2 regions of the Cetobacterium sp. ZOR0034 genome follow, and region 1 is predicted to be linked to the other one. Evidence: riboswitches for the same ligand, from Rfam matches in the RefSeq annotation. Region 1 holds a riboswitch; the other holds the start of a gene.

Region 1 (5,613 bases):
CTATAAAAAACATAATATAAAAATCTCTGAGTATATTAATGTTCGTTCTTTAAGAAAATACCTTAAAGAGAATTCTGTTGATAATATCATAACCGTTGAAAATATTAAGCTTTATGATAGTAGTTTAAATGTAAAAAATATTTTTTTTCCAATTCCTAACTACAAAAAAATTAATCCTTAATAAAATATGTATGAATTTTCTTTTCTTCTGAAATATTCATACATATTTTTTATTTCAAAAAAAAGGAAACATAACGTATGTTACGTAAAAAAAACGACATTAAAAATACCTTGCTATTGAGTTAGGAGAAAATATGAATAAAAATTTAAAAACAACTGAACAGTTTATTAAAGTTTCAGATGATAGAATTATTGAGATGTATCGAGCATTAAAACCTTATCAATCAACTAAAGACGAACTTTTAGCTCTAGCTTATGAATTTGAAACTTTATATGGTGCTATAGAAAATGCGAATTTTATTCGTTCTTTAATTGAACTCTATGAAAGAAAAGGATTTTTTAAAAAGAAGTCTGAATAAAATAAAAGATTCCTAAACTCATATCTTAGAGAATAGGAATCTTTAAATATTTATAAACATTTTATATTCTTTAAATTTTTTAAAAGAAAAAATTTTAAATCTATAAAATTACTTTCTAATGGAAAACTACTAATTTTATAAACTGGTGTTTCTAAAGTCTCGTTTATATTTCCACTAGTTATAATTAAATCATACTCATCATCAGCACCAAATATCTCAAATATATGTGATGATATCTTATCTATCTTTTTAAAATCAAAGATATTTTTTAATTTTTTTTGAATGAGATCTTTTACAACTTCTAATTCATCACATATAAAAAGTACTTTAAGTTCCTTGAAATTAGAGTATTCCTTCATAGCAAGTTGATTATATAACAAATAAAAAATACTCTGAATATCCTTATCGATCAAAATATCACTTTTCATTTTTTCTGAAAAATCTTTATAAAAATTTGTTTCACAAATTTTTTCTGGAATAGGCAAAGTTTCTCTAATATCCCCAAGTTCTTTTAAAAGTTTTTCTAGAAGCACATCATCTGCATCTATCTCTAAAGTATCTATTATATCTTTTAAAATATCTTTTACTTCTTTCAAACTATCATTTTTATTCACTTTTCTCTCTTTTGAAGACACCTTTAATATAAACTCCTCTCCTTGAGTTGAAGTTATAAATTCGTTTATCTCCTCTATATTATACCCTGTTTTATTTTGTTCTAATTTATGCCTTGTATTTAAAGCAGCCAATTTACAAAACACTTTATTATATTCTACCAAACTATAGTTATTTCCTAAAAGTTCTTTCATTTTTGTTTTTAAAACTGCTGGAGTTATATCTCCAACTATTCTTCCTATTAAATCTTTTAGAACATTTGGTAAATTTACAAACTGCTTATCAATTACTTTACGAATCTCCTCTTCAAATATATCTACTATATTTTCTGCTTCACCTGTTACTGATATTCCTTTCGATGCAAACTCGCGAATAAAAACATCTTTTCTCTGAAACTCATTTTTTATTATCAACATATCTTTCTTCAGAGTTGTTCTTGATATATTTAAGAACTCTGCTTCTTTTGTTAAATTTACCATCTGTTTAGATAAAATTTTTAATTTCAAATAACTTTTTCTATTCTCCGAAAACATTCCTCCAAAATCTGAAATAATTTTATTTAAATCATTACTTTTCAAATTAACTTGCAGTGCTCCACCATCAATTTTTTTTATTTCGTCTAGTTTATAACTTTTCAAAATATAATTGATGTTATCAATATCATACCTAATCGTTCTTATATGTACGTTAAAGTTTTCAGATAATTTTTTTAATGTAAATCCATTTGTTTCATTTAAAACTGATAAAATATTAATACATCGTTCGTTGATAACCATCTTTTTTACCTCCACTCCATATAATTTATTTTAGTTATCTTCATTATACTATCTTTCATAACATCCGTCTCTATGAAGGTTTTTTTATTTTTTATAAAATATTTTTCATATAACATTCATTATAAATAAAAAAACTTTCAATTAAAAAAAATACATCTTGAATTTTTATAAAATTCAACGTGTAACTGGCTGCCATCTCAATTTAGGCCCTATAGCTTTGCGTCCTTCAGTTTCCTGAAGTTTGCCATTTTTATATTTAAACACTTCCCTTACTATATTCTTTATTCTAATCTTACACTATTTTTCCTGCTTTTTTGAAGATAAAATTACATTCAAAAAATATATTGTTCTTTTCTTTATTATTCTTGAAATTAATTAAGATTAATCCTTATTTAACATCAAAAGAAATTGGCAATCTTTTCTCTATGTCTCCACAGCACACAAAACTCTATTTAGAAGATATCTATTCTGAACTATATAATTCTGATAGTTTAGAAATAAAAAGTAATACTCTCATCGAAAAAATATTTCTATCAAAAAATGCTAAAATTCGATTGAGATCTGTCCAAGAACTTTCTAAAAATGAGAAAATTTTTTATTTTCTATTTTGTTTAATTAAAAATAGAGTTGTTAATTTATCCAATCTATCCAATGAGTTAAATATTACCAAGCGAAATTTAAATCACTACCTAAACGAATCTTTACCTATACTAAAAACTTATCGCATTAAAATTAAAACAACAAACAAGGGATTACATCTTATTGGAAATAACTTTGCCATCAAGCGTCTAACATATATTCTTACTTTTAAATTTTGTATTGAAAAAGAATTTCTTCCATTAAAACTTAGAAGTGAAATAGGAACTTTTCTTAAAATTGATAATTTTGACATTATCAAAAAGGACATCTATTCTTTTGTATCTTTAGTTTGCAAAGAGGATGCCACACGTAAAATGCAATCATTTTTTTCATTTTATTTTGCTTTTAAAGTTAAAGGAGATGAGAGTAAAATAGGAGATATGGATGAAACATATTTTTATCGTCACAAGCCAGCTCACTTTGAAAACACTTTTTTTAAAAAAATTATATTTTTTTTAAAGTATAGTTCTTTTAAAAATCTTTCTACTAACTCTATAAGTGAACTTATCAGAATTATAGATATAATTTATTATTCACACAGAAAATTTGAAAAAAGTGATATTCAAAAAGCAACACTATTAAAACCGATATTTGCAAAGTATATTGGTAATCAAATTTATAAAAATAATCGTTTTTATACGCTTATTAACCCATGGATATACTACACAAGTTTAAGAAATCAATTTTCCATAGAAGATTCTTCTTTTTTAAAACTTAATCTTCAGCATATTTATAACTCAAATGTTCTAACTTTAACAAAAGAAATCAATACAATAATTCCTAATTTTACAATTTTTGAAACTTTATCCATCTGGTATCAACTTTCTGAATTTGAAGATAAAAGTATAAAAAATATTTTTGTTTTTAGAGATTTAAATATCAATATTATCTCAATAATTACAAAAGAAATCTACAAAAAACACAATATAAAAATTTCAGAGTCCATCAATATTCGTTCTTTAAATAGATATTTGAAAGAGAATCGAGTTGATAATATCATAACAGTTGAAAATATCAAATTTTATGATTCTAATTTGAATATAAAAAATCTATTTTTTCCAATTCCAAACTATAAAAAAATAGAAACATAATAAAAAGATTCCTAATCATTTAAATTCAATGATCTAGGAATCTTTGCTATTTTTTATCAATAATTCTATTTAAAATACTTCATATTTTTATAACCTGATTCAACATTTACATCTTCAAGTATCCCCTGTTCATTTATAAAAAATGTTGTTGGTATATTTATAACACCAAACTGTTTATAAAGTTCCATCTCTTCACCATCATAATATGGTTGAAATGTAAAATTATTTTTCTTCATATATTCTTTTACTTTTTCTTTATTGTCACTTCTATATGGACCGAAAACTATTAGAAATACAATGTCGTCTCTATCTTTATATTTCTCTTCATACTCTTTATTAAATATTAATTTTTCCTCTATGCAATCTGGACACCAAGTTGTTGTAAAATTTAGAAATACTTTCTTACCTTTCAACTCCTCTAAAGTCAAAATTTTATCTCCCTCTAAAGTTTTTACTTCAAAATTATCCACTTTTTCTCCTAAAAGATATGTTAACTTTTGCTCTCTTGGATCTCTCTCCTCACTAAATGAAAAACTAAATATAACAGATATTAACACAAGTAATTTAAATAACCTTTTCATTCTTTAACCCCTCCTCATTAATATAACTAGTCTAAAATTTCATCTTCTATAAGCTCAATTGATTTTATTGCAAAATTATTATCTTCATAATAATCTCCTTCACGACCACTCTTAACTTTAAGATTAATGACTTTTTTATCAAAAGTTCCTATGTATCTTCGGCTATTAGGAACGATTTCAATTATATATTCGCCTGGTAAAACATCTTCAAAGAAATAATATCCATCAATCTCCGGAGTTGTTCGCTCTACTTCCTCTCCATTCTTTTTTAGAACTATATCTAAGCCTGCTAATACAGAATAATAAACTCTTTCATTTATTAATAAACTATTTTCTACATACCCACTAATCATAGATACTGGTACCAAAGGAATATCCACATTTACTCTTGATGAAGTCGCGCCCTTGAACTTTATTACCTCTTTCCCTTGAACTAACATAGGGTCAATCGTTTCTCTATTCACTTCTATTGTATGTATATTGGTATTGCTTATATCTCCAATTATATAATTACCGTTTTCTCTTGTTAGTCCACTTCCTCCAGAGGTCATTATCTCTGCTCCCTCATATATCTCTTCATTTTCATCTAAGATACCATTGATATTTTCATCTACAAACACTTTACCTTCTACCCAACCATCTGTAACGCTGTTGTTGTTCAGTGCTAAGAATGGATTTCCTAAATAAAATGTTTTTTCAACTCTTCCACCAACTTTAGTTTCTCCATCCTCTCTTCTTATATCAGGCAGTTCAATATAGATGTTTTTATCAAATATATATGTAAATCTTAACTCAAAAAATGTTCCTTTTTCTTTAGAGTAACCTACTTCAAAAGTTGTATCCACATTTCTAAGTAATCCTCTTTCACTTGTTGCTTTGGTTACACCTAACTTTATCTCATCATCTACCATCTCATTGTCCTCATAGTTAACTTTTCCCTCTAATACAGCTAATATTCCATTGAAACCAGAATAAGTCATTCTCATCTCTGTTCCAAATCCCTCTAATTTATTAGTTTGACTATCAGAAAAATTTCTAATATAGTATTCATTATTTAAACTTAATCTCACACTTCTTGCTAGATCATAGTCCAAATTCAAATAATACTCATCATAATTATTAGAATTATATGACTCTTTTAAATATCCAATTGTTCCACCTAAACGTCTAAAACTTTTACTTAGCTCAACATTATATGACTCTTTTAGGTTTAGTTTTTCAGCAACTCTATCACCATAGTTTTCATATCCAAAATAAAAATTTATATTACTTGGTAACTTTTGCTCTAATGTGGCTTTATAGTTCAGCTCCCCAGACTCCATCTCATCTAAAATAGTTCCTGAGATTAGAGTTGGGTACTCATCAAATCCAAATC
Region 2 (5,613 bases), on a different contig from region 1:
GAAGGTAGTGAAGAAGTTAATTTAATCATATACAGTAAGAAAAACGGGACTGTTTTATCAGAAACATCTCTAAGCCGAGGTCAAAGTTATACAATAGATTATGATTTGGGAAGAATATATTTTTCAGAACCTATAATGGGATATGATTCTGATTTTAATCCATTGTTTATTAAAATAAATTATGAAGTTTCAGAGGATGACGGAGATAAATACTTTGTTTATGGAGTAAATGCAGAGTATGATATAACAAGTAAAATAAAAATAGGGACTTCGTACATAAATGATGAAAATACAAGTTCTAAATATGAAATGAACGGTATTTATATGGTGTTTGAAAATGAAAAAAATAGATTTACTGTTGAAGCTGCTCAAACTAAAGATTTTGAAAATAAAATAGGAACAGCAGCTTCAATTCATCACAAATATAAAAATGAAAATTTGGAAGTAAAAACTATTTATGAAAAAGCAGATAAAGATTATTCTAATTCAGATAGTAAAGCATCTTCAGGTGTAGAGAAATTAGAAACTAATCTTGAATATAAGCTTAAAAATGAAAGTATACTAAAGCTTGAAATAAATTCTGTAAAAGATGAAAATAGTAGTGGAGCTTATGAAAAAAATGAGATTTACTACGGGATTCAGTTACCTAAAAAAGGAGAATTTACTTATGAAATTGGAGGAAAATATTACTACAAAAAAGACAGTATGGAAGTCTTAGAAACCAATACAGTGGGTGGAAAAGTCATATGGGAGCCAGAAGATTACGAAAGATTTAGAGGTTTTTTAGAATACGAGCAAGATATATCATTAACTGAGAATCGAAGAATTGCTTCAGGATTTGATTATACATTTGATGAAACAACCGGATTTTATTTACGTCAAGAGATTATGTCTAATTTGGGAGAACATTACTATCTTGATCCAGAAGATGAAAGTAATAGAACACTTCTTGGGATTCGAAGCAGTAAATATTTTAATAGTGAAATTTTTTCTGAGTATAGAGAAAAAAATAGTGATAATAAAATACTTCCAGAAGTAGGATATGGCTTCAAAAGAAATTATGAATTAAATGAAAATCTTACAATTTATGGAACTTTTGAAAGAATAGATCCTGTTTCTAAAAAAATTGAAGATGAAAACGAAAGAAAATCATCTACATCTTTAACAGTTGGTTATGATTATGAAATGGATTCATTAACTAGAATTAAAGGGGATTTAGAATTTGAATTTGGTTCAAAAAATTCTTTTTTAAACAAATTTGGTTACGGTAGAAAAATTAATAAAAGTCTATATTTTATTGGTAAGAATAGATATTATACAGAGGGAGAAAATAAAGAAGAAAATAGGTTATTATTAGGTTTAGCCTATAGAGACGATTCAACTGGAGAATACAGTTCATTGAATAAATATGAAATGAATTATTCAAGTAATATAATTGATGATAATTACAAACAGTTAACACATATTCTTAGAAGTTCTCACAGCTATAAAATTAATGAAAATTTTGATACAACTATGACTTTAGGAGCTAAAAATATTAGAAGTAATTATGAAAACATAGCTACAAACTATAGTGCATACTTAGTTGCAGGAACTTTAAATTATAGTATTTTTGAAAATTGGACAGCTGGAATTAATTTGGCAACTTTATTTGATAGTGAAAAAAATATAGATTATGGTTTAGGATTCGAACTAGGTTATATATTTAAAAGTAATTTATGGTTATCTTTAGGATATAATTTTGTTGGTTTTAGGGATAAAGATTTTGATCCAAATGGAGAATTAGCTCAAGGATTGTTTCTAAGATTTAGAATGAATATAGGAGATATGTTTGATAGATTTAAAGAAAATGGAAAGAAAGAACCTCCAGAGAAAGTAGAGATAGTAGATGTGTATAATTTACCTAAAGAAAAATAATAAAGGTTATTTATTTTATGAAAATGTGATATACTATTAATCTGAGAAAATGTTATGGAGGAATTTCCAATGAATGAGATATTAGTAAAAATTTCAAAAAAATATATGATGGCTTTAGAAAAACAAAGTCCTGAGGATAAAGAGAGTAATATAATATACGGAAAGATATTAAATATATTAGAGAAAAATCCTGAATTAAATCTTTTTGGTCTTTTAGAAGAGTTAAACAAAGGAAAGAAGTTTTATGAGAAGAACAAAGTCAGAAATCGTAGAGATAGATTAACAAATCTAGATATTATGATAAAAAATGCAAATACAATTGTAGATAATCTTTTAGAAGAAGATGAAGAGAGTCTAAGAAGAATAGAGAGAAGCTTAAATAGAAGTGATATTTATAGAGATAGAATGGCTATGAATATTTTATTAGCAGAGTTTCCATCACACGAATTACACGAGGTTTATTATACAATAAAAAATGATCAATGTAAGAAGTTTTTATTAGAAGTTGTAAGCGAAATAAGAGCTGAAAGATAAAAATAAGACATCCTTTGTAATAGTAATTATACTGTTATGAAGGATGTCTTTTATTGTGAATTTGATTATGACAATTAATTATAATGAGCTTTTAAAGTGAAATTCCCTGAATATATTCCCGGAGCTTGGTCACGACTTACATCAGTCGAAGCAGCAATATTCAGAATCTGTTTTCCTGAGTCAGATAATTCAATAACATCATTTCCAGGAGTAATCCATTCACCAGGTTTATTTATTTGAGTACAATTAAATAAAATTGTGAAAGTATTATTCCCATTTTTTAAAGGAACTCTAAAACTATCTCCTTCAGATTTTACACCTTCAAAAGTTATTCTAACTTTCGAATTAGATTCTCCTTGAAGCGAGAAACTAGAAAAAGCTTGATTGAAAGTTCCAGGTAAAATATCGCCGAACTCTAGATCTTTATCAGCTTTTACTGTTAGCGGTTTTAAAACCTTAGCATTAATCTGCATTATTGCTTGATTAGACTGTCCTTCATTTGATAAAAGATTTAGAGACACCACCCCAAATAAAGTGCTTAACATTAAAATTTTTCTCATTAATTCCCTCCTAATAAAAACAAAAAAACCAACTACACTATAAAGTGTAGCTGGCTGTCATTTAAAAGACCCTGTAGCTTTGCGTCATAAGGTTTCCCTTATTTTGCCAAAATATAAAGACTGTATTAAAATAATATAACAAAAAATAAAAAAAGTCAAATACTTTTATTGTATATTTTAAAATGTAGATTAATTGCAAGGAAAGTTGTTTATTTTACAGTAAATAAAAATATGGAATTAATGGTGTAAATTCTTTAAATATAAGGAGATGAGTAGGATGGTTATTGCATTTGTAGGTGGGATTGTTTTAGGGTTTTTATTTTTTTATAGTCTAGATTTTGGAGTAAATGAAAGTAAAAGATTTAAAAATCCGTCATTATTTATATTTATCACATCTCTAGTGAGAATTATTATTCTTTTAGGGGGTTTTTATTTCTTGGCACAAAACAATGGTTATAACTTTTTTGCAGCATTAATCGGAGCTTTAGTGTCTAGAATATATATTGTATATTTTTATAAGAATAAAAGAAAATAGATATTTAAATATCAACATAATATATATATAGCTCACGGAGTATTCTTTTTTTATAGAATGATTGAAAAAAATACAATGTAATGATAATATACCTCTGTAATGGTTCGAAAGATTAAAAGGGAATTGAGTGAAAAGCTTAAACGGTCCCGCCACTGTAAAGAGGATGAAAATAGATTAATCCACTGAATTTTTATTTTAAAATTTGGGAAGGAATATGAGTAAAGTGAATCTGAGTCAGGAGACCTGCCATTATAATCTGCGAGGACGGAGAAGAGTTTAAGCTCTTCTCTCAAATTTAAAATTATATTTGGGAGGTTATTTTTATGAAAAAATTATTATTATCACTATTTTGTTTGTCATCAGCATTAATTCTAGCTCATGGTGAAGATGCTTTTGAGGACTCAAATTTTTATACAGGGGGAAAAAGTGCTATAATTATGACACATTTTGGAACTACACATAAAGACACGAGAGCTAAAACAATCGATAGAATCAATCAAAAAGCAATTAAGGCTTTTGAAGGAAAAGCTGATGTTTTTGAGGCTTATACTTCGAGAATTGTTGCTAAAAGAGTAGAGGCTAACGAGGGAATAAAGAAGTATAATCCGAGTGAAGTTTTGACTTCATTAAAAAAACAAGGGTATAAAAATGTTATTATACAACCAACAAATATAATAGATGGTGTGGAAATGGAGTCAATAAAAAGAGAGGTTTTACTTCATTCAAAAGATTTTAATAATTTGAGAATAGGGGATGCACTTCTAACAGATCCACATCATTATGAAGACGCAATAAAGGCGATAATGAAAATAGCAGCACCTCTAGGGAAAAGAGAAGGAGTAGTTTTAGTAGGACATGGAACATATAATTCTGCTACTTCAGCTTATGCAATGTTTGACTATATGGCAAAAGATATGAATGAACCAATTTATGTGGGAACAGTTGAAGGATATCCAACTTTTGAAACTGTTGTGAGACAATTGAAAAAAGCTGGAAAGAAAGAAGTTGTCTTAATGCCTATGATGTTTGTAGCTGGAGATCATGCAAAAAATGATATAGCTGGAGATTGGAAAGAAAACTTAGAGAAAGAGGGATTCAAAGTAAAAGTAAAATTAACTCCTTTAGGAGAGATTCCTGAAATTCAAGATATGTTTGTAGGGAATGCAAAATTTTTAGAAAAGCATAGAAGTATTGATATTATAGAAAAAAAAGCTGGATATGCAAAAAGTAAAGATATTTAGTATTAAAATTAACAAATTTTGTATATAATGTAGATGAGGTGATTTTATGAAAATTAAAAATATCGATTCAAACTTAAATATTCATGAGATTTATTTAGCCGGAGGATGTTTTTGGGGAGTAGAGGCCTATATGAAAAAAATATCTGGAGTGATAGATGTTGTTTCAGGTTATGCTAATGGTTCTACAGAAAATCCAAGCTATGAAGATGTTATATACAGACATACAGGTCATGCCGAAACAGTAAAAGTGATTTATGATAGAAATATTATAGATTTACCTCTACTTTTGAAATATTATTTTAGAATTATTGATCCAACTAGTTTAAACAAACAGGGTAATGATAGAGGAACACAGTATCGAACAGGGATTTATTATACTGATTTAAATGATAAATCAATAATTGATAAGGAGATATTAATTCTACAGCAAAGTTATTCTGAAAAAATTCAAATTGAGATAAAAGTTTTGGAAAATTTTTATTTGGCAGAAGAATATCATCAAAATTATTTAAAGAAAAATCCAAATGGTTATTGTCATATTGATTTAGAAAATTTTGAATCTATTTTAGTTGATAAAAAATAAAAAGATAAAACCCCGTTTTAGTTTTTAACTATACGGGGTTTATTTTTTTAAGTTATTCAGCTCTTAAAGCATCTATAGGATTAAGTTGTGAAGCCTTTTTAGCTGGTGTGACTCCGAAGATAACTCCTATGAATGTTGAAACTCCGAGTGCTAATGATATTGAAAATATCGAAAATACTGGAGGGATATTTACAAAGTATCCAATTATAAGAGCTAACGAAACTCCAATAACTACACCTACAA

What was found. A riboswitch is a leader RNA that binds a small molecule or an ion and turns the genes downstream of it on or off. The one in region 1 is predicted to bind cyclic di-GMP.
Region 2: linked by a shared signal. The riboswitch ahead of L992_RS06790 (DUF4402 domain-containing protein) and the one ahead of L992_RS09605 (HTH domain-containing protein) in region 1 are both predicted to bind cyclic di-GMP.

What each region holds. Positions count from the first base shown of each region.
Region 1 covers NZ_JTLI01000049.1:56,907-62,519, forward strand. Annotated here, with positions in the region: gene L992_RS09595 (hypothetical protein) at 1-181, shown strand, start outside; gene L992_RS09600 (diol dehydratase small subunit) at 315-539, shown strand; gene L992_RS09605 (HTH domain-containing protein) at 590-1,927, opposite strand; cyclic di-GMP riboswitch class I at 2,105-2,183, opposite strand; gene L992_RS13550 (helix-turn-helix domain-containing protein) at 2,353-3,657, shown strand; gene L992_RS09615 (TlpA disulfide reductase family protein) at 3,723-4,238, opposite strand; gene L992_RS09620 (hypothetical protein) at 4,265-5,613, opposite strand, start outside.
Region 2 covers NZ_JTLI01000029.1:20,017-25,629, reverse strand. Annotated here, with positions in the region: gene L992_RS06800 (hypothetical protein) at 1-1,917, shown strand, start outside; gene L992_RS06795 (hypothetical protein) at 1,987-2,451, shown strand; gene L992_RS06790 (DUF4402 domain-containing protein) at 2,526-3,011, opposite strand; cyclic di-GMP riboswitch class I at 3,054-3,129, opposite strand; gene L992_RS06785 (ATP synthase subunit I) at 3,289-3,546, shown strand; cobalamin riboswitch at 3,630-3,812, shown strand; gene L992_RS06780 (sirohydrochlorin cobaltochelatase) at 3,870-4,787, shown strand; partial or broken gene msrA (peptide-methionine (S)-S-oxide reductase MsrA) at 4,864-5,367, shown strand; gene L992_RS06770 (ABC transporter permease) at 5,423-5,613, opposite strand, start outside.